Regions from separate parts of the Streptomyces sp. NPDC051109 genome, predicted to be linked through region 2. Evidence: riboswitches for the same ligand, from Rfam matches in the RefSeq annotation. Region 2 holds a riboswitch; the other holds the start of a gene.
What was found. Region 2 has a riboswitch for ZMP and ZTP ahead of ACIBAD_RS20545 (bifunctional 5,10-methylenetetrahydrofolate dehydrogenase/5,10-methenyltetrahydrofolate cyclohydrolase). Riboswitches for the same ligand answer to the same signal wherever they lie in the genome.
Positions count from the first base shown of each region.

Region 1: another riboswitch for ZMP and ZTP. It lies ahead of glyA (serine hydroxymethyltransferase); the one in region 2 lies ahead of ACIBAD_RS20545 (bifunctional 5,10-methylenetetrahydrofolate dehydrogenase/5,10-methenyltetrahydrofolate cyclohydrolase).

Region 1 covers NZ_JBITFF010000003.1:377,942-391,435, forward strand. Annotated here, with positions in the region: gene glyA (serine hydroxymethyltransferase) at 1-1,253, opposite strand, end outside; ZMP/ZTP riboswitch at 1,289-1,379, opposite strand; gene rocD (ornithine--oxo-acid transaminase) at 1,539-2,744, shown strand; gene ACIBAD_RS07560 (glutathionylspermidine synthase family protein) at 2,810-4,003, opposite strand; gene ACIBAD_RS07565 (hypothetical protein) at 4,010-4,336, opposite strand; gene ACIBAD_RS07570 (hypothetical protein) at 4,434-5,306, shown strand; gene ACIBAD_RS07575 (PLP-dependent aminotransferase family protein) at 5,333-6,784, opposite strand; gene ACIBAD_RS07580 (carboxymuconolactone decarboxylase family protein) at 6,832-7,335, shown strand; gene ACIBAD_RS07585 (hypothetical protein) at 7,375-8,241, opposite strand; gene ACIBAD_RS07590 (hypothetical protein) at 8,245-8,646, opposite strand; gene ACIBAD_RS07595 (hypothetical protein) at 8,636-10,393, opposite strand; gene ACIBAD_RS07600 (malate dehydrogenase) at 10,581-11,570, opposite strand; gene ACIBAD_RS07605 (DUF3017 domain-containing protein) at 11,843-12,391, opposite strand; gene ACIBAD_RS07610 (bifunctional methylenetetrahydrofolate dehydrogenase/methenyltetrahydrofolate cyclohydrolase) at 12,381-13,244, opposite strand.
Region 2 covers NZ_JBITFF010000010.1:211,152-219,858, forward strand. Annotated here, with positions in the region: gene ACIBAD_RS20525 (amino acid permease) at 73-1,446, shown strand; gene ACIBAD_RS20530 (SRPBCC family protein) at 1,500-1,940, shown strand; gene ACIBAD_RS20535 (RNA polymerase sigma factor) at 2,006-3,595, opposite strand; gene ACIBAD_RS20540 (methyltransferase domain-containing protein) at 3,824-4,585, opposite strand; ZMP/ZTP riboswitch at 4,694-4,791, shown strand; gene ACIBAD_RS20545 (bifunctional 5,10-methylenetetrahydrofolate dehydrogenase/5,10-methenyltetrahydrofolate cyclohydrolase) at 4,885-5,730, shown strand; gene ACIBAD_RS20550 (NADH:flavin oxidoreductase/NADH oxidase family protein) at 5,948-7,201, shown strand; gene ACIBAD_RS20555 (MAB_1171c family putative transporter) at 7,292-8,497, opposite strand; gene ACIBAD_RS20560 (FAD-dependent monooxygenase) at 8,494-8,707, opposite strand, start outside.

The DNA of each region.
Region 1 (13,494 bases), on a different contig from region 2:
CCCGGGGCCGGGTAGGCGGACAGGAGGTCCGCGACCTCGGTGCGGATGGCGGCCAGGGCCGGCTCGTCCTGCTTCGCGGCGGCGTCCACGGCTCGGGAGATCCAGCCCGCCACCAGCTGCATGTGTTCCGCCCCCAGGCCTCGCGAGGTCAGCGACGGGGTGCCGATGCGGATGCCCGACGGGTCGAACGGCTTGCGGGGGTCGAACGGGACCGTGTTGTAGTTCACCACGATCCCGGCGCGGTCCAGCGCCTTGGCCGCCACCTTGCCCGGCACCCCCCGCGAGGTCAGGTCCATCAGGATCAGGTGGTTGTCGGTACCGCCCGACACCAGGTCGAAGCCCCGGGCCAGCAGCGCCGCCGCCAGTGCCTTCGCGTTGGCGACCACCGCGTGCGCGTACGTCACGAACGACGGCTGCGCCGCCTCGTGCAGGGCCACCGCGATGCCCGCCGTCGTCTGGTTGTGCGGGCCGCCCTGGAGACCCGGGAAGACCGCCTTGTCGATGGCCTTCGCGTGCTCCTCGCGGCACATCAGCATCGCGCCCCGCGGCCCGCGCAGCGTCTTGTGCGTGGTCGTGGAGACCACGTCCACGTGTCCGACCGGCGACGGGTGCGCCCCGCCCGCGATCAGGCCCGCGATGTGGGCCACGTCGGCGACGAGGACCGAGCCCGCCTCCTGGGCGATCGAGGCGAACGCCTCGAAGTCGATCGTGCGGGGGAGCGCCGTACCGCCGCAGAATATGATCTTCGGGCGCTCCGCCAGCGCGAGTTCGCGCACGGCGTCGTAGTCGATCAGACCCGTCTCGGCGGACACCCCGTACTGCACGCCCCGGAACCAGGAACCCGTCGCCGAGACCCCCCAGCCGTGCGTCAGATGGCCGCCCATCGGCAGGGCCATGCCCATCACCGTGTCGCCGGGCTTCGCGAAGGCCAGGTACACCGCGAGGTTCGCCGGAGAGCCGGAGTAGGGCTGGACGTTGGCGTGGTCCACCCCGAACAGGCCCTTCGCCCGCTCGACGGCCAGCGCCTCGACGCGGTCGATGTTCTGCTGGCCCTCGTAGTAGCGGCGGCCCGGGTAGCCCTCGCTGTACTTGTTCTGCAGCACGGTGCCGGAGGCTTCGAGCACCGCGGCGGACACGTAGTTCTCGCTCGGGATCAGGCGAAGGGTCTGCGCCTGCAGCGTCTCCTCGGCGGCGACGAAGGACGCCAGCTCGGGGTCGACGGCGGTCAGGGCGGGGTGGCGGCTCGCGCTCATGGCGGCTCCTCCGGGGTCGATGTCAGATCTCGTCCCCGCGAGGCCCAGGCGAGCGGCCCTGTATGCGGTCGTGCGCGCACGACTCCCCCGGAGTTGGTTCTCCGTACGCCAGTCGCCGTGCGTACCGCTCACCTTAGCGGGCGGTCCACAAGAAAGGTTTCCCCGTCCGGTATACGAGCGACGTATAGCCGTATACAAGGTGACGTGACGCAGGTGACGACACCCCCGTCGCCTCCAGCACCCTCGTCACCTCCATGACGCCCGCCCCCGACGATCGGAGACCCCGTGTCGACAACTGCTGAAGCCCTGCGCTCCGCCGAGGCGCACAGCGCGCACAACTACCACCCGCTGCCCGTCGTCGTGGCGTCGGCGGAAGGCGCGTGGATGACGGACGTGGAGGGCCGCCGGTTCCTGGACATGCTCGCGGGCTACTCGGCGCTCAACTTCGGCCACGGCAACCGCCGTCTGCTCGATGCGGCCAAGGCGCAGCTGGAGCGGGTCACCCTCACCTCGCGGGCCTTCCACCACGACCGGTTCGCCGATTTCTGCAGCGAGCTCGCCGCACTGTGCGGCAAGGAGATGGTGCTGCCGATGAACACGGGCGCGGAGGCCGTGGAGACGGCGGTGAAGACCGCCCGCAAGTGGGGTTACGAGGTCAAGGGCGTGCCGGACGGGCAGGCCAAGATCGTGGTCGCGGCCAACAACTTCCACGGCCGTACGACGACCATCGTGAGCTTCTCGACGGACCACGAGGCGCGCGACCACTACGGGCCCTACACCCCCGGCTTCGAGATCGTTCCGTACGGGGACCTCACCGCGCTGGCGGCGGCCGTCACGGCCAACACCGTGGCCGTGCTGCTGGAGCCGATCCAGGGCGAGGCCGGGGTGCTGGTGCCGCCGGCCGGCTACCTGCAGGGGGTACGGGAGCTCACGCGCGAGCGGAACGTCCTGTTCATGGCGGACGAGATCCAGTCGGGGCTGGGCCGGACCGGCAAGACCTTCGCGTGCGAGCACGAGGACGTCGTACCGGACGTCTACATCCTGGGCAAGGCGCTGGGCGGCGGCGTGGTGCCGGTCTCGGCCGTGATCGCCGACCGGGACGTGCTCGGGGTGTTCCGGCCGGGCGAGCACGGCTCCACCTTCGGCGGCAACCCGCTCGCCTGCGCGGTCGCCCTGGAGGTGATCGCGATGCTGCGCTCCGGCGAGCACCAGCAGCGCGCCGCCGAACTCGGCGACCACCTGCACCGGGAGCTGAACCTGCTGGTCGGGGGCGCGGTGACCGCCGTACGCGGGCGCGGACTGTGGGCGGGCGTCGACATCGACCCGTCACACGGCACGGGCCGGGCGATCTCGGAGCGGCTGATGGAGCGGGGCGTCCTGGTCAAGGACACGCACGGGGCGACGATCCGCATCGCGCCCCCGCTGGTGATCAGCAAGGAGGACCTGGACTGGGGCCTGGACCAGCTGCGGGACGTACTGGCCGAGGGCTGATGGCCGGCGTCCGCCGGGGGCGCGGCCGGCCCGACCCGGGCCCGGCCACGTCCTCGTCGGCGCGGCTACAGGATGACGTGGGGCAGGAAGCGGGCGAACTCGTCCGTGACCGGGCCCGCCGACTCGCGGATGCCCAGGCCCGCCGCCTCCTCCTCGACGACCCAGGCGCCGAGCACCACGCGGTTGCCGTCGAAGTCGGGGAGCGGGGCCAGGCCCTGGAAGACGTACGTCTCCCCCTCGGCCGGCGTGAACGGCTCGTCGCCGCCGGGCGGGTGCAGGGTGACCCCGGCGCCCTCGCGGCCCAGCAGCGGCTTCGCGGCGTACCCGGTGGTCCGGGCGAGCTCGCGCGGACCGTCGAGGTAGGCGGGCAGCAGGTTCGGGTGCTCCGGGAAGAGCTCCCACAGGATCGCCAGCAGCGCCTTGTTGGACAGCAGCATCTTCCACAGCGGCTCGATCCAGGCGGTGGTCCCGGAGCCGCCGCCGTGGTCGTACGTGCCGAGGACCTGCGGGCCGAACGCGTCGGTGGCCAGCCACTCCCACGGGTAGAGCTTGAAGCAGCTGCGGATGAAGCCGAGCCTCTGGTCGACGAACCGGCCCGACAGGCCGTCCCAGCCGATCTGTTCGACGGACAGCGCCTCCGTCTCCAGGCCCGCCTGCTCGGCGGTCTCCTGGAGGTAGGCGACCGTCATCAGGTCCTCGCCGAGCTCGTCCGTCTCGGAGTGCGCGAAGTGCAGCGGGCCGGCCGGCAGCAGTTCCGCCTGCCTGCGCCAGGCCTCGACGAGCCGCTCGTGGAGGGAGTTCCACTGGTCGGCGCCGGGGAAGCGCTCCTCCATCCAGAACCACTGCGGACTGGCCGCCTCCACGAGGGAGGTCGGGGTGTCGGCGTTGTACTCCAGCATCTTGGCCGGGCTGCCGGAGCCGTCGTAGCGCAGGTCGAACCGGCCGTAGAGGGAGGGCTGTTCGGCGCGCCGGCGCCAGGACTCGGCGATCAGCGCGGCCAGCTTCGGATCGGTGATGCCGAGGTCCGCGAAGCGGTCGTGCTCGACGATGTGCGCGGCGGCGGCCAGGCACATGGCGTGCAGCTCCTCGACGACGTTCTCCAGCGCCTCCACCTCGGGGAGCGAGAAGGAGTAGTACGCGCTCTCGTCCCAGTAGGGGCGCAGGGAGTCGTCGGGGTAGCGGGTGAGGGGGTAGATCAGCCCCTGCTCCTCGACGGTCTTCTGCCAGTCGGGGCGCGGCTCGATGGTGTGGCGCTGCACGCTGGATCAGCCGCCCGAGGAGCTCTTGTGGCTGCCGCCGATGCCGCCGCGGGTGACGGCGGACTTGTCGAAGCTGCCGCCGCTGACGCGATTGCCGCTCGCGACGGAGCCGCCGTAGTAGTAGGAGCCGCGGCCGCCGCTCTTGCACTCCTTGGTGTTCAGCTTCTCCAGGGTGACGCGGTCCGCGCAGCGCTTGTCGGGCTCGCTGCTGCTGCCGCAGGCCACGAGGGCGGCGGCGAGCAGGCCCATGCCGCCGAGGGCGACACCGCCGGAGCGCATGCGGCGTCGGGTGGTGCCGGTGGTGTTGCTGCTGCTCGTACTGCTGTCGTCCATGGCGGACAGACTAGAACGGGGCAGCGGAGCGATGGAATCCGGCCGTCGAAACCCCCTCATGACCTCCATGATCTAGAGTCGTTTCGTGCTCCTCGGGATGGTTTGCGCACTCGGTGCGGCGGTCTGTTTCGGTACGGCGTCGGTGCTGCAGGCGATGGCCGCGCGGGCGGCGGAGCCGGGGACCGGGTCGGGACTGGACACCGCGCTGCTGCTGCGGGCGGCCCGGCAGTGGCGGTACGTCGCGGGCCTGGGGCTGGACGCGGCCGGGTTCGTCCTCCAGATCGTGGCGCTGCGGAACATCCCGATCTACACGGTGGGGGCGGCGCTGGCGGCGAGCCTCGCGGTGACGGCGGTGGTCTCGGCGCGGCTCCTGCACGTACGGCTGAGCGGGGCCGAGTGGGGCGCGGTGGGCATGGTGTGCGCGGGGCTGGCGATGCTGGCGCTGTCGTCGGGCGAGGAGGGCTCGGGGACGGGCTCGTTCGCGCTGAAGCTGGGGCTGCTGGCAGTGGCGGGACTGGTGCTGCTGGTGGGGGCGGTGGCCGGCGGGCTCCCGGACCCGTCGCGGGCGCTGGTCCTCGGTCTGGCCGCGGGGACGGGGTTCGGGGTGGTGGAGGTGGCGGTCCGCCTCATCGACGACATCTCGCCCGCGTCGTTCGCGAACCCGGCGCTGTACGCACTGCTGCTGGGCGGGGGCGCGGCGTTCCTCCTGCTCACCTCGGCGCTCCAGCGCGGCTCGGTGACGGTGGCCACCGCCGGCATGGTGCTCGGCGAGACGATCGGCCCGGCGGTGGTGGGGGTGGTCTGGCTCGGCGACCGCACCCGCGAGGGCCTGGCCTGGCTGGCGGTCCTCGGCTTCGCGGTGGCGGTGGCCGGAGCCCTGGCCCTGGCCCGCTTCGGCGAACCGCCGAACCCCGAGCCGCCGGACCCCGAGCCGCCGAACGCCGAGCCGGCGCAGCCCGGCCCCGCTTAGACGCGGGGTCCGGAGGCGGACCGCCGCTACGGCAGGGCGGCGAGCAGGGCCGACAGCGTCGCCGACCAGGCGCTCGTCGGCGGGGTGCCGTAGCCGACCACCAGCGCTTCCCGCCGGGGGAGGTCGGCGTCCGGGTCGGCGAAGAAGGACAGGGGCACCACCGCCAGGTCCTGCCAGGCCGCGGCCCGCAGGACCCCGGCCTCGGTCCCCGCCGGGAGGTCCAGCACCGCGTGCAGGCCCGCCGCGATGCCGGATACCGCCACCCGGTCGGAGACGGCCGCGACCAGCTCGTCCCGGCGCCGCCGGTACCGCAGCCGCATGCCGCGCACGTGCCGGTCGTACGCCCCGGACTTGATGAACTCCGCCAGCGTCAGCTGGTCCACCGCGCTCGACGTCCAGTCGGTCCGGCCCTTCGCCGCCACGACCTCGTCCAGCAGCCCCGGCGGCACCACCATCCACCCCATCCGCAGCCCCGGGGCGAGCGATTTGCTCGCCGTACCGAGGTAGACCACCCGGTCCGGGTCCAGGCCCTGCAGAGCGCCCACCGACTGGCCGTCGTAGCGGAACTCCCCGTCGTAGTCGTCCTCCACGATCAGTGCGCCGGTGCTGCGGGCCCAGTCGACCGCCGCCGCCCGGCGGGCGGGGGTCAGCGCCGCCCCGGTGGGGAACTGGTGCGCCGGCGTCAGCAGCACCGCCCCGGCGCCCGCGCCCGCCGGCCCCGACAGGTCCTGCGTCCGCGCCCCCGCGTCGTCCACCGCCAGCGGCCGGGTCCGCAGCCCCGCCCCCGCCAGCGAGTCCCGGTGGTGGTGGAGGCCGTACCCCTCCACCACCACGTCCCGTACCCGGCGCGCCCGCAGCACCCCCGCCAGCAGCATCAGCGCGTGCGCGAACCCCGCGCACAGCACGATGCGCTCCGGGTCCGCGTACACCCCGCGCGCCCGCGCCAGGTAGCCGGCGAGGGCCTCCCGCAGCTCCACCCGGCCGCGCGCGTCGACCGCGTACCCGAAGGCCTCGTTCGGCGCGTCCGTCAGCGCCCGCCGGGCCGCCGTCAGCCAGGCGGCGCGCGGGAAGGCGCCCAGGTCCGGGGTGCCGGGCACCAGGCTGTACGCATGCCGCCGCGGCGCGGGGCGGCGGACCCGGGCGGAGCCCGCGGGCCGCAGCGGCCGGGCCCGTTCCGCGACCCGGGTGCCCGAGCCCTGGCGGGCCGTCAGCCAGCCCTCGGCGACGAGCTCGGCGTACGCCTCCGCGACCGTGTTCCGCGCGATCCCGAGGTCCGCGGCGAACGTGCGCGAGGAGGGCAGCCGGGTGCCGGGCGCCAGTCGCCCGCTGCGCGCCGCCTCGCGCAGCGCCTCGACCAGCCCGGCCCGCAGGCCGCGCCCGGCGGAGAGGTCCAGATGCAGGTCAGCACCGAAACCGGAACCCGGTCCGCCGACCGCTTCCGCCGCCTCGTCATCGGAAATGGCCCAAGGATCCGTCATGGATATGGACCATACGGGCGGGCCGCCTGCTTCTTAAAGTTGGACGCATGACCACCACGTACGAAGACACCACCGCACACGCACCCGAGCACGCCCCCCGCATGGGCTGGGCCAAGCACGCGCCCGAGGTCTACAAGGCGATCGTCGGCCTGGAGATGGCCGCGAGGAAGGGCCTGGACCCGGCCCTGGTCGAGCTGGTCAAGATCCGCGCCTCGCAGCTCAACCACTGCGCGTTCTGCCTGGACATGCACACCAAGGACGCCATCGCCGGCGGCGAGAGCGTCGAGCGGATCGTCCAGCTCACCGCACTGGAGGAGTCGCGCCACTTCTACACCGAGAAGGAAGTGGCCGCGCTCGAACTGACCGAGGCCGTGACCGTCCTGACCGAGGGATTCGTTCCCGACGAGGTGTACGAGAAGGCCGCGAAGCACTTCGAGGAGAAGGAACTCTCCCACTTGATCGCCATCATCGCGACGATCAACGTCTGGAACCGCTTCGCCGTCACCACCCGCATGGTCCCGGGCCACTACACGCCGGGCATGTTCAAGTAGGCCCGACGCCGGATCGCCGCGCCAGTCCGGCCGGACGCTTCAGTCCGGCCGGAACGAGCCCAGGGCCGCCGCCACGCGCGTGCGGACGGCCTTGGCCTCGGCGACCGGGCCGAAGCCCATGAGCACCCAGCGGCTGCCGTCGGAGGCGACGGTCAGCCGCCCGATCGCGTGCGCGGTCCCGTTCGTCTCCCCGTCCGGAACCTCGTACACGATCTCGCAGCCGGCGGTGTCCTTCGCTCCGAGCGAGATCCGCCGGTAGCCGTCCCGGGAGCTGAGCTCCTTCGTGTCCTCGATCAGGACCTCGCACGCGTTGTCCGAGCCGCCGGTGACCGGGAAGACCTGGAGCAGGCTGCCCCGGCCCTGCTCGGGGCGGAACACCGTGCCGACGGTGCCCCCGCTCTCGGACGTACTGAGCTGCCAGTCGTCCGGGACCGCGACCCGGAACCCCGCTCCGGCGCTGCGCAGCACCTTGTACCCGTCCGGCACCTGCGGGGAGTCCCCCATCAGGTACGAGGAGCCCCGGACGGCCCCGCCCACGGCCACGGCGACGCCGAGCGCGATGCCCAGGCGGCGCGGCCACCGGCGCGCGGTGCCCCGCGCGGGCGGGACGCTCCGGGGTGCCGGGCCGGCCGGAGCGGCCCACGGGTTCGGCGGCTCCGTGTCCGGGGGCTCGGTGTCCGGTGGCTCCGTGTCGGGGGGCTCGGTGCCCGGGGGGTAGGCGGGCTTCGGCGGGAGGTCCGGGCGCCCGGACCCCGGCCCCTCACCCGCGGGGCCGGGCGCGGCCCCTGGCTCGCGCGGGGGCTCGGGCTCCGGGCTCCCCCGCCGACCCCGCCGCTGCGGATCCTCCGGGTGCTCCCACTGCTGCGTCTGCGGGTTCCAGCGGGCGGGGCCGCTCCCCGGGGTCACGGGTCACCCCCCGAACGAGGTCAGCAGGGCGGTCAGGGCGGTGGCCGCGCTCACCGAGTCCACCAGCGGGGCCCACCGTTCCAGCGCCCCGCGCAGCCGGGCGGGCAGGCCCGGCCGGACCTCCTCGCCCGCCGACTCCAACTCCTCCGCCGCCGAGTCCAGTTCGGCATCCAGGGCGGTCCGCCCGTCGCTGCGCGGCAGCCGTACCAGGGCCGCGCGGAGGTCTCGTACGGCCTCCAGCAGCTCCTGCGCGGTCGGCCCGCCAGCACCGGCGTCCGCCTCCGTACCGCCGTGGTTGACCGTGCTGTTGCTGACGTCCGTGCCGCCGATGCTGAAGGCGCTCCCCCGTACGTCGCCGATCCGCACCGAGGGCAGCCCGGTGCCTGCGCCTTCGCTATCGGCCACTTCTGCTCTCCTTGCCCGCGCGCACGCGCCCGTCCTTCCGCTCCGACTCGTCCGTGCCCTGGTTCACCGTGCTGTTGTGGCTCACTCCGTTGATGCCGAAGGCGCTGTTGCTCACCGACTGGATGAACACCCCGCCCTCGGCGACGTTGACCGCGCGCTCCGCGAACTCCTCGGTGTGCCAGCCCGCGTCGTGCAGCGCCTGCGTCACCCCGCCGACGATGCGCTCCTGGATGGTCTTCACGTACCGGTCCAGGTCCATCAGCTGGAACAGCGACAGCTCCCGCTGCGAGGCGAGTTCGCGTACGGACGCGGCCGGCCCCGCCGCGTACGCGACGCCGTGCCCGGCGGTCGCCAGCCGCCACGGGACCCGGCAGGCCCCGGCGAGGGTGGCGAGGGCCACGCCGAGCGAGCCGGGGGCGTTGCTGAGGGCCAGCAGCACCTTGGCGAGGGGGGTGTTGCGGCGGTGGCGCCGGGCGATGTCGTCGGCGCGCTGGAAGTCGGGGCGCACCGGCAGCAGCACGTGCGGGGCGACCTCCAGCATCAGCATGCCGCCCTGCGTGTGGACCCGGATGAAGACGGTGATGACGAGGTTCTCGTCCCAGCCGCCGATCCTGACGCGCAGGAAGTGCCGGCGCCGCTCTCCGCCCTCCTCGACCGCCGCGGCGCGGTGTTCGGCGAACGCCTCCTCCGACACGTCGACCGCGTCCACGTAGGGCAGTCCGGCGGCCGGCAGGAACACGCACTCGTCGATGACCAGCTCGCGCAGCCGGTCCAGGACGCTCGCCTCCGCCTCCTCGGAGCCGCCCGGCGAGGGGACCCGCAGGGCCTCCAGCCTGGGCCGGATCCGCTCGATGATCCCCGCGTTGTCGAGGCGGCGGGCCCCCGCTCCGGCGCGTGGCCGCAGCTCCACCGTCAGCTGCCACGGCAGACGGGCCTGGCCGGCCCCGCAGAACGGGTTGTCGATGTCGTACAGGACCACGTGAGCGTGCTGCAGGCGCAGGATCCGGTCCTGGGCGCGGTGGAAGCGCGGTCCCCCGACCGGGTCGGCCTCCCAGTCCGCGTAGTGCGCGCGGCTGAGCTTGGAGTCGATGGTCTGCGCGAAGTGCCCGCGCTGGAAGTAGACGAGCAGCGTGAGCAGCACCGCGATCAGGACGACCGTCCACGCGTAGGCCTCGCCGTAGTACTGGCCGATCCGGGGCACCTCCGTGAAGATGCCCAGCGGGTCGGTCTCCAGGACGTGCCCGAGGTACTGGCCGAGACGGCTCAGGTCCGGGCTGCCCAGGAAGCCCCCGAGACCCGCGTCGTCCGCGAAGAAGCCGCGGAGCACGCCCCACAGGATCCGGCCGAGGAGGTAGGCGGCGCAGGCGCGCAGGATCCATTCGAAGGCCCGGCCGCCGCGACCGGTCCGCTCGCGGCGCTTCTTGATGCGGCCGGCCCCGCTCAGGAGCAGCGCGGGGACGAGCAGGAAGAGGAAGAACGCGCGGGTGAGGAGGAGGCCGAGTCCCCACACCGCGACGATCGCCGCCGACCAGGCCGCTTCGGTGCGCAGGGCGCGCAGGGCGTGGGCGAGGACGCGGGCGGCGTCGAACCCGTAGGAGGGCGCGGGGAACCGTTCCTCATGGACGTACAGCTCCTCGATCACCCGGTCGCGGTAGGCGGGGTCGAGGTAGGCGCCGGCACACAGCAGGCGTCCCGCCTCTGTTGCCACGGGGTCCACGGGGGCCCTGCCGTCGGATGTGCCGCTCACGGGTTCTCCTCGCTCGGGAGGAGGGCAACCGTACGGCGCGCGGGTAGCGCGTGACAGGGCACTTCACGCCAAAAGGCCCCGGCGCGTGCGCCGGGGCCTTTCAGGTGTCGCGGGATCGGATCAGCCGGGTCGGACGGGGTGGCCGGGTCGTCGGCCGGGGCCCGTCAGGCCGGTCGGATCAGGCCGCTCAGATCAGGCCGAGCTCGCGGACCGCGTCGCGCTCCTCGACGAGCTCCGCCACGGACGCGTCGATGCGCGCACGGGAGAACTCGTTGATGTCCAGGCCCTGGACGATCTCGTACTTGCCGTCCTTGGTGGTGACGGGGAAGGAGGAGATGATGCCCTCCGGGACGCCGTAGGAGCCGTCCGACGGGATGCCCATGGAGGTCCAGTCGCCCGCGGCCGTGCCGTTGACCCACGTGTGGACGTGGTCGATGGCGGCGTTCGCGGCGGAGGCGGCCGAGGACGCGCCACGGGCCTCGATGATCGCGGCGCCGCGCTTGGCGACGGTCGGGATGAAGGTGTCGGCGAGCCACAGCTCGTCGCTGACGACCTCGGCGGCGTTCTTGCCGGCGATCTCCGCGTGGAAGATGTCCGGGTACTGGGTCGCCGAGTGGTTGCCCCAGATGGTGAGGCGCTTGATGTCGGAGACGGCGGCACCGGTCTTGGCGGCCAGCTGCGAGATCGCGCGGTTGTGGTCGAGGCGGGTCATCGCGGTGAAGCGCTCGGCCGGTACGTCCGGGGCGGCGGCCTGCGCGATGAGCGCGTTGGTGTTGGCCGGGTTGCCGACGACGAGGACCTTGATGTCGTCCGCGGCGTGGTCGTTGATGGCCTTGCCCTGCGGCTTGAAGATGCCGCCGTTGGCGGAGAGCAGGTCGCCGCGCTCCATGCCCTTGGTGCGCGGGCGGGCGCCCACGAGCAGGGCGACGTTCGCACCCTCGAAGCCCGCGTTCGGGTCGTCGAAGATGTCGATGCCCTTGAGCAGCGGGAAGGCGCAGTCGTCGAGCTCCATGGCGGTGCCCTCGGCGGCCTTCATGCCCTGGGGGATCTCCAGGAGGCGGAGCTTGACCGGCACGTCCGCGCCGAGCAGGTGGCCGGAGGCGATGCGGAAGAGCAGCGCGTAGCCGATCTGGCCGGCGGCGCCGGTGACGGTGACATTCACGGGAGTGCGGGTCATGGCCTTCTCCGTTAGACAGCTGGCGGTGGGGCGTCGCTGCCCCATGTGCTGGCGGACGCCGCTCCCCTGCGAATCTTGACGTGAAGAGACATCCGGCGTCAGGCTATCCGACCTTCCGGCGGCCCAATCCCCCGGTCTGTGTGGTGCAGGGCACACGGACCGGGAGTTCGAAGGCCTGGAGGGGGATTTCCCCGCTCTTTTCGACCCCCCGACACCGCCGGACGGGTGTACGAGCGGGGTGCGAGTACGTCAGGTGGCCCGACTCGTCCGGCTCAGCGGACGGTGAACCGGACCGCGCTCTCCAGGAACGGGATGTCCAGCACCGGCTTGGGTTCCATCACCAGCGCGAGCAGCGTGATCGCCACGCCGAGCAGCCCGTACGTGACCATGTCCGTGAAGCGGGAGCGCACCGCGAGCATCCCCACCTGCGGCAGTACCCGCCGCAGGACGGAGGCCGCGATCAGGGCCACGCCCATCACCAGGCAGCCGACCCGTGGGTGGCCCAGAGCGGTCAGCAGCAGTCCGACGGCGGTGGCGGCGAGCACGCTGAGCATCGGCCACTGGCGGGCCGCGAGAGCGTCACCGGGCGCGGCCCGGCCGTGGCCCTCGGGGCGCGCGGTGTCCTTGGTGATGGAGGGGAAGCGGCGCGACTTCGCGGCCTCGGGGGCGGCGGCCCCGGCCCCGGCGGCAGGGGCCCCGGCGGACCCCGCACCGGCGGCACCGGCCACGGCCCCGGCACCGGCCGCTGTCCCGGCACCGGGCTCGGCGCCGGGCTCGGGCTCCGCGCCGGTCCCGGCTTCCGCTTCGTGCTCAGCCCGCACTGTTCGACGTCCGTTCCGCCGCCTCGACGACGTTCACGAGCAGCTGCGCCCGCGTCATCGGGCCGACACCGCCCGGGTTCGGGGAGATCCAGCCGGCCACCTCGGCGACACCCGGGTGCACGTCGCCGACGATCTTGCCGTTCTCGTCGCGGCTGACGCCCACGTCCAGCACGGCCGCACCGGGCTTCACGTCCTCCGGCTTGACCAGGTGCGGGACACCCGCGGCCGCCACGATGATGTCCGCCTGGCGCAGCTGGGCCGCCAGGTCGCGGGTGCCGGTGTGGCACAGGGTGACGGTGGCGTTCTCCGACTTGCGGGTCAGCAGCAGGCCCATGGAGCGGCCGACGGTGATGCCGCGGCCGAGGAGCACCACGTGCGCGCCGTTGATCTCGATGCCGTGGTGGCGCAGCAGCTGCACGATCCCGTACGGGGTGCAGGGCAGCGGGCCCGGCTCGTTCAGCACCAGCCGGCCCAGCGACATCGGGTGCAGGCCGTCGGCGTCCTTGGCCGGGTCCATCAGCTCCAGGACCCGGTTGGTGTCGATGCCCTTGGGGAGCGGGAGTTGGACGATGTAGCCGGTGCACTCCGGGTTCGCGTTGAGCTCCCGTACGACCGCCTCGATGTCCTCCTGGGAGGCCGTCGCGGGCAGTTCGCGCTGGATGGACGCGATGCCGACCTCGGCGCAGTCCTTGTGCTTGCCGTTGACGTACCAGCGGCTGCCCGGGTCGTCGCCGACCAGCAGGGTGCCGAGGCCGGGGGTGATGCCCCGGGCCTTGAGCGCCGCCACGCGGGCGGTCAGTTCGGACTTGATCGCGGCGGCGGTGGCCTTGCCATCGAGAATCTGGGCGGTCATGGCCCCATCCTCCCGGATGGACCGGCTTCGCTTCCAGTCGCGGGGCCGGTCGGGCACTCCGTACCGGGCTTGACCCGTTCATTGCACTTGCACAACAAGTGGCCGGCCCGGCGCGCCCTCGCTGGACAACTCCGGCCCGATCGGCCCACGATGGCGGAAAGAGTGCCGCGGGCAGTGCCGGGGGGCGGACCGCACATCGCAGTGATTCCTCCGTGCGTGCCGTGCGTCCCCGCACTTCCACGGAGGAACA
Region 2 (8,707 bases):
CGACGCCCGCACGCTGGTCAACCATGTGTTGACCCTGCCCAGCATGTGAGACATCCCAGAGGCGCACCACCGATGACCAGCACCGCAACCCTGCCCGCCGAGGCCGCCGCACCCCCCGGGCAGGACCGCGACCCCCACGCCCGGCGCTTCGGCCTCCCGATCGCGACCTGCCTGGTCATGGGCAACATCATCGGCGGCGGGATCTTCCTGCTGCCCGCCTCGGTGGCGCCCTTCGGCACGATCAGCCTGGTCGCCTTCGGCGTGCTCACCGCCGGCGCGATCGCCCTCGCCCTGGTCTTCGGCCGGCTCGCGCAGCGGCTCCCCCAGACGGGTGGCCCGTACGTCTACGCCCGCGCCGCGTTCGGCGACTTCGCCGGGTTCCTCGCGGCCTGGAGCTACTGGATCACGGCCTGGGTCTCGAACGCGGCCCTCGCGGTGGCGGCCGTCGGCTACCTCACCGTCCTCTTCCCGGCCATCGGGGAGCACAAGGCGGCGATGTGCCTGGCCGCCCTCACCGTGCAGTGGCTCCCGGCGCTCGCCAACCTCGCCGGCACCCGCTACGTCGGCGCCGTCCAACTGGTCGCCACGGTACTGAAGTTCGTCCCGCTGCTGCTGGTCGCCGTCGGCGGGCTGTTCTTCTTCGACCCGGCGAACCTCGGTCCCTTCCAGGCCACCGGCCAGAGCCCCGTCGGCGCGGTCTCCGCCGCCGCGGCGATCCTGCTCTTCAGCTACCTCGGCGTGGAGTCGGCCGCCGTCAGCGCGGGCGAGGTCCGCGACCCCGCCCGCAACGTCGGCCGGGCCACGATCCTGGGCACCGCCGGCGCAGCCGCCGTCTACCTGCTGGGCACCCTCTCCGTCTTCGGCCTGGTCGCCCACGACAAGCTGGTCGCCTCCCAGGCCCCGTTCACCGACGCCGTCAACGCCATGTTCGGAGGCACCTGGGGCGGCACCCTCGTCGCCTGCGCGGCCGTGATCTCGATGCTCGGCGCCCTCAACGGCTGGACCCTGCTCAGCGCGCAGACCCCGTACGCCGCCGCCCGCGACGGGCTCTTCCCCAAGGTCTTCGAGACGAGGAAGCGGGGCGTCCCGGTGGCCGGCGTGCTCGTCACCGTCGCCCTGGCCTCCGGCCTGACGATCTACAACTACACGGCGGGCTCGGACGGGGTGTTCGAGGTCCTCGTCCTGGTGACCACCTTCACGGCGACCGTCCCGTACCTGCTCTCCACCGCCGCGCAGATCTACTTCCTGCTCTCCGGGCAGTCCGAGCGCGTCCACCGCGGCCTCCTGGTCCGCGACGGCATCCTCGCCGGCCTGGCCTTCGGCTTCTCGATGTGGCTGGTCGCCGGCTCCGGCTACGCGGCCGTCTACCAGGGCGTCCTGTTCCTCTTCGCCGGTGTCCTCGTCCACGCCGCGATGTCCGCCCGAAAGCACCGGGTCACCGCCTGACCTGCGCGGTAGTTTGGAACGAGAGGACAAGCAGGGGGCACTAAGGGGTCGCCATGTCCGCGATCAGAGAAAGCATCGACATCTCCCGCAGTCCCGAAGACGTCTTCGACTACGTGACGGACCCCACGCACCTGCCGGAGTGGCAGGACAGCGCCGTCTCCGCCCGCCCGCTCGACGGCAGACCCCTCCACGTCGGTTCGCAGGTCGTGATCACCCGGCGCATGGGCGGGCGGGAGTTCCCGATGGCCATGGAGGTCACGGAGCTCGACAAGCCGCGGAGCTGGCACATCCAAGGGATCCGCGGACCCGTCCGCGGAGACGTGCGCGGCACGATCGAGCCCCTCGACGGGGGAAAGCGCTCGCGCGTGACCCTCGACCTCGACTTCCAGGGGCACGGCATCGGCCGGGTGATCGCCCCGCTCGTGGTCAAGCCGTACGCCCGCAAGGAGATGCCGCGCAACGAGGAGAAGCTGAAGCACCTCCTGGAGAACTGAGGTGCTCCGGGTACGCGGCGCGCCCACACCGGGCGCGCCGCGTACCCACGGGCTGACCTCGCGTTTTAGTCGAGGTAGTCGCGCAGCACCTGCGAACGCGACGGGTGGCGCAGCTTCGACATGGTCTTGGACTCGATCTGGCGGATGCGCTCACGGGTGACCCCGTACACGCGGCCGATCTCGTCCAGGGTCTTCGGCTGGCCGTCGTTCAGGCCGTAGCGCATCGAGACGACGCCCGCCTCGCGCTCCGAGAGCGTGCCCAGGATCGACTGGAGCTGCTCCTGGAGGAACGTGAACGACACCGCGTCGGCCGGCACGACCGCCTCGGAGTCCTCGATGAGGTCACCGAACTCGCTGTCGCCCTCCTCACCCAGCGGGGTGTGCAGGGAGATCGGCTCGCGGCCGTACTTCTGGACCTCGATGACCTTCTCGGGGGTCATGTCGAGTTCCTTGCCCAGCTCCTCCGGAGTGGGCTCCCGGCCGAGGTCCTGGAGCATCTGGCGCTGGACGCGCGCCAGCTTGTTGATGATCTCGACCATGTGCACCGGGATGCGGATGGTGCGCGACTGGTCGGCCATGGCACGCGTGATCGCCTGCCGGATCCACCAGGTCGCGTACGTGGAGAACTTGAAGCCCTTGGTGTAGTCGAACTTCTCCACGGCGCGGATCAGACCGACGTTGCCCTCCTGGATCAGGTCCAGGAAGAGCATGCCGCGGCCCGTGTAGCGCTTGGCCAGCGAGACCACGAGGCGGAGGTTGGCCTCCAGCAGGTGGTTCTTGGCCCGGCGGCCGTCCTCGACGAGGATCTCCAGCTCGCGCTTGAACGCGGGCTTGTGGTCCTCCTCCTCTTCGAGCTTGTACTCGGAGAAGAGACCCGCCTCGATGCGCTTGGCGAGCTCGACCTCCTGCTCGGCGTTGAGCAGCGGCACCTTGCCGATCAGCTTCAGGTAGTCCTTGACGGGGTCGGCGGTGGCGCCGGCCACCATGACCGTCTGCGCCGGGGCATCGTCCTCGTCGTCGTCGGACAGGACGAAGCCCTGGGTGCCGCCGGCCTTCGGGGCCTCCTCCTCGACGTCGTCGACGAGGTCCTCGGCGGCCCAGTCCTCTCCCTCGGCGGCCGGGGTCTCGCCCTCGTCGGCGTCCTTGGCGCTGGTCTTCTTGGCCGCGGCGGCGGTCTTCTTCACCGCGGTCTTCTTCGCGGCGGTCTTCTTGACCGTCCGCTTCTTCGGCTCGGCGACGGCGTCGGCCGCCACCTCGTCCTCGGCCGCCGCGGCCGGCGAAGCGGATATCGCCGCCGCGGTGGCGGGGGCCGCGCTGGCCGAGGCCTTGCGCGCGCCGATGGGGCGCGGCGCGGCGGCCGCCTTCTTGGTCACGGTGCGGGCAGGCGCGGCGGCCGCCTTGCGGGGCTTCTTCGCGGCGGCCTTCGTGGCGGGGGCGGCGCTGACGTGCAGCGCGACGCCCTCCTCGTCCAGGACCTGGTTCAGGCTGCGCAGGACCCGCTTCCACTGGTCCACCGGGATGCGTCCGGCCTCGAAGGCCTGGCGCACGTCGTCACCGTTGATGTGACCCTGCTCGCGGCCGCGCTCGACGAGCGCGACGAGGGCCTCCGATTCGGCGATCTCCGGAGGGAACGTACGGGACGGGCTGAGCGACACAAGGAGCCTCTCGTTGCGAACAGATAGGGAGTGGGCGGGACATCATCGCGCGGACTCGGGAAACAGACCCGAGGGGGGTCTGTATTCCGGGGCCGCGCGAGGACACCTGTCGGTTCATCGCATGCCCGAGTCGATTCGTTACGCGCTGAATTGAGTGACCTGCGCCACGCTGTGGGCGCGCAACCGTTCGGCCGTGGATCCGTCCGCGCCCGCGCCGCCCTTTTCCCGTCAGCCCTTTTTGCGAGCCTCGATGAGGAAACGGGCGGTGTGCGCCACGAACGGGCCGTCACGCTCGATCCGTTCATGGAGCTCGCGCAAGCGGTCCCGGTACTGCCCGACCGTGAAGCCGGGCACCATCCAGATCACCTTCCTCAGAAAGTAGATCACGGCTCCGATGTCGTGGAACTCCGTACGCAGTCTCTCGGAGCGGAGATCCACCACTTCGAGGCCCGCCCCGGCGGCGTCGGCGGCCGCGTCGTCGGGGTGCCGGGAGCGGCGGACCTCCTCCGGCTGGGGGCCGAGGAAGTACTCGACGAGCTCGAAGACGCTCGCCGGCCCGACCTGCTGCGAGAGGTACGTACCCCCCGGGCGCAGGACCCGTGCGACCTCCTCCCACCAGATGGTCACCGGATGCCGGCTCGCGACCAGCTCGAAGGCCTCGTCGCCGAACGGCAGCGGCGGCTCGTCCGCGTCCGCGACCACGACCGCGCCCAGCGGGTGCAGCAGCCGGGTCGCCTTGTCGATGTTCGGCGGCCAGGACTCGGTGGCCGCCGTCAGCGGGGGCAGCGGCCCGGCCCCGGCGAGCACCTCTCCGCCGCCGGTCTGGATGTCGAGGGCGGAGCGGACCCGGGCGAGGCGCTCGGCGAGCAGCCGCTGGTAGCCCCAGGAGGGGCGCTGCTCGGTGGCCCGGCCGTCGAGCCAGGAGAAGTCCCAGCCGTCGACCGAAACGGACTCGGCTTCCGCGACCAGGTGATCGAAAGTGCGCGTCATGTCTCGATCGTCCCAGGCATGGCGCCGGTGATCCACCGGTTTGACCGGATCCCGTGCATGGACTCCGCCCGCGGGCCACCGCACCCGCGGGCGGGGTCCATTAGAGTGGAGGCGGGCCGTGACTGGCGTTCGGGTGGATCACCACCGGGGAGCGGCCCGGCGTACGACCGCACGTACGTCTCCTGCCGCGCGCCTGGGCGAACCGCGAACCCGCGATCCGCGATCCGCAGCGACGCTCAGGAGACCCCGTGACGACTGCCCAGACTGCCCCTGTCACTGCCGCCGGCCTCGCCCGGCAGATGGACGGCACCGCCCTCGCCCGCCGCATCTCGGAGCAGACCGCCGCCCTCGCGGCGAAGATCACCGAGCGCACCGGCACCGCTCCCTGCCTCGCGACCGTGCTGGTCGGCGAGGACCCGGCGTCCGTGACGTACGTGAAGATGAAGCAGAACCGCTGCGCCAAGGCCGGGATCACCTCCCGCCACGTGGAGCTCCCGGCCGAGACCACCACCGAGGAGCTCGTCGCCGCCCTCACCGCCCTCTCCGAGGACCCGGAGATCAGCGGCATCCTGCTCCAGCACCCGGTTCCGCACCACATCGACGAGCGCGCCGCATTCGAGGCCATCGCCCCGGGCAAGGACGTCGACGGCGTGACCATGCACTCCTTCGCCGCCATGGGCTTCGGGCTGCCGGGCTTCGTGTCCTGCACCCCGGGCGGCATCATGCGGCTCCTCGCCGAGTACGACGTGGACCTGACCGGCAAGCACGCCGTGGTCGTCGGGCGCAGCGCGATCCTGGGCAAGCCGGCCGGCATGCTGCTGCTGGAGCAGAACGCCACCGTCACCTACTGCCACTCCCGCACCGTGGACCTGCCGTCGATCGTCCGCCAGGCCGACGTGCTGGTCGCCGCCGTCGGCAAGGCCGAGTTCATCCGCGGCGAGGACATCAAGCCGGGCGCCGTGGTCCTGGACGCCGGCTACAACGAGGGCAACGTGGGCGACGTCCACTTCGAGTCGGCCGCCGCCCGCGCCTCGCTGATCACCCCGGTCCCCGGCGGCGTCGGCCCCATGACCATCGCGGTCCTGCTGGAGCAGACCGTCCGGGCGGCCGCCGCCCAGGCCGGGCTGGAGCTCGCGGACCTCTGACCGCCGTCGCACCCCGCGTGGGGACCCCGTACGGGAACGCTCCGTACGCGCACGCACCGTACGGGTGACGCCCCGGGCCCTCGGGCCCGGGGCGTTCCGCGTTCCGCGGTGTCCGGAATGCTGCGGCCGCAGCCTGCCCGGCGGCGGGGAGCGGGCGGTATCTTTTGCCCCGGGGCGCGCGATGACACGTGCAACACGTTTCCTGGGGAGACTGCTGATGGACCTGTTCACGCCACTGGAGCTGCCCAACGGCACCACCCTGCCGAATCGCCTGGCGAAGGCGGCCATGGAGGAGAGCCTCGCCGGGGCCGGCCAGCTGCCGGACGAGCGCATCGAGCGCCTCTACCGCCGCTGGGCGCGGGGCGGCGCCGGACTCCTGATCACCGGGAACGTGATGGTCGACCGCCGGGCGCTGACCGCGCCCGGCACCATCGTCCTCGACGCCCGCTCCCCGCTCGCCCCCTTCCGCCGCTGGGCCGAGGCCGCGTCCGGGGGCGGCGGCCGGGTCTGGATGCAGATCAACCACCCGGGCCGGCAGGTCGGCTCCGAGATGCCCGGCACGGCATGGGCGCCCTCCGACGTAGGGGTGAGCCTCGGCAAGCACACCAAGCGCTTCGCCCGCCCCACCGCGATGACCGAGGCCGACATCGAGGCCACCGTCGCCCGGTTCGCCGTCACGGCCCGGCGGGCCGAGGAGGCCGGCTTCGACGGGGTGCAGATCCACGCCGCCCACGGCTACCTGCTCAGCCAGTTCCTCTCCCCGCTGGTCAACCGGCGCACCGACCGCTGGGGCGGCAGCCTGGAGAACCGGGTCCGGCTGCTCACCGAGGTCGTCCGGGCGGTCCGCGCGCAGGTCGGCCCCGGCTTCGCGGTCGGCGTCAAGCTCAACACCGCCGACTTCCAGCGCGGCGGCTTCGACACCGAGGACGCGGCGCAGGTCCTCACGGCCCTCGGCGGCCTAGGCGTCGACCTCGTCGAACTGTCCGGCGGCAGCGTCGAGAGCCCCGCGACCCTGGGCCGTACCGCCGATCTGCGCACCCTGGAGCGGGAGGCCTACTTCCTGTCCTTCGCCGAGCAGTTCCTGGACGCGGCCACGATGCCGCTGATGCTGACCGGCGGTATAGGCCGGCAGGAGACCGCGAGGAAGGTCCTGGCACGCGGGGTGTCCGTCGTCGGGCTCGCCTCGGCGCTGGCGTTCCGGCCCGACCTGCCCGCCCGCTGGCGCGCCGGGGAGGACGTGAGGGTGCTCGTGGATCGGCTGCGGTGGAAGGACCGGGACCTGGCCGGCGCCGCGCTGCTGGCCTTCGTACGCTTCCAGCTGCACCGGCTGGCGCGCGGGCTGGAGCCGCGCCCGGAGGCCTCCCCGCGGGCCACGTTCGCCCTCGACCAGCTCCAGCACTGGCGCCGGGTGCGGGCGTACGGGGCCTGGCTCGCCCGCAATCCCGAGCCCGAGGACGTCCTGGTCGGCTGAGTCCGGCCGGTGAGTCCGGCCGGCGCCCCCACCGGGTGCTGCGCTGCCCGCGCTGCCCGCACCGGCCTCCCGGTCAGGCCGCCCGGGGGTTCAGAGCGCGGCCGGGTCCGGGTCCCGCCGTACGGCCGCCACGATGGGGGAGGTGCGGAACTCCCGCGCCAGTGCGGTCAGCGGCCGGGAGTCCAGCCGGTAGGGCTCGGGCAGCCCCTGGTCGGCCGCGGCCGCCCGGTCGGCGGCTTCCGCGGCTTCGGCGGCCGCGGCCGCCTCCCGGCGCCGGCAGGCCGCGGCGAGCATGGCCGCATCGGCCACGACCGAGGCCTTCGACTCGCACATGCCCTGGCCGAGGGCGGCCTCGTACGCGGCGCCCCGTACGGCCGGGTCGAACCAGCAGGCCAGGGCCAGGATGCCGTCGTCGATCACCGATTCGCGGTGGATCAGCCGGATGCCGATCGGCGACCACCAGGTCAGCGGCACCGTCGTCACACTGGACGCGGCGAAGCCCCGCAGCGCCTTCCACAGCGGGTGGAGCCGCCGGTACCGGCTGAAGTCCCGCCAGGCCGCCGAGCCGCCGACCAGCGGGACGATGAACCCCGAGCCCACCATCAGCGCGGCGGCGGAGGCGAACGGCGGGGCGACGTAGGTGGACAGGCCGTCCCAGTCGCGGCCCGCCCAGCGGGCGCCCACCGCCGCCCACTTCGTGACCAGGTATCCCAGGTCCAGCACCCCGCCGAGCACGATCAGGGCCAGTCCGGTGCGCAGCGGGCGCAGCGAGGGGCGCACGCGCAGCAGCCACTTCCAGCACAGCAGGGTCAGCGTCGAACTGCCGACGGTGTGCGCGAGCAGGTAGCAGACGATCATCTCGCGCAGCCAGGGCGTGTTGGCGTAGTACGTGTCCAGGTCGCGCAGGCGCTCCACGGGCGCGTCGCCGATCGTGAACAGGACGACGATGAGCAGCGTGACGGCGCTGAACACGGCCACCGTCAGCCGGGTGGCCCGGCGTACGACGGCGGGAGGGCCGCCGCCCCACTGCAGGACCAGGACGATGCACGAGCCCGAGAACGCGGTCAGCGCGCTGTACACCAGCGGGGCCGAGAAGTTGACGATCCCGGTGAGCCGGTTGACCGCGGAGATCGTCGGCGGCGCCGCCAGGAACATGACGAGGCAGCCGACGACGAGCAGGGTGCACACGGCCCGCATGAGCGGCTGGTCCCAGCCCCGGCGCAGGGTCGGCGCCTTGATCAGCAGCGCCAGGATCATCACCGACCCGGGAACGTAGAGGATGAGACCGTCGTTCATCGCGCCTGACCGACGGGGCCCACGGGATCGACCGGTCCGGCGCCCTGGTCGAGCCCCGCGACGGCCCGCTCCGCCGCGGTCAGCGGCGGCGCCTTCAGCGCGCCCCGGTCCGAGGCGCGCAGCACCCGCCAGACCACCGACGGGCGCAGCCAGTACGCGGGCGTGCTGCTCATGGTGATGACCTGGAGGAACGCGGCGGTCAGCGCCTCC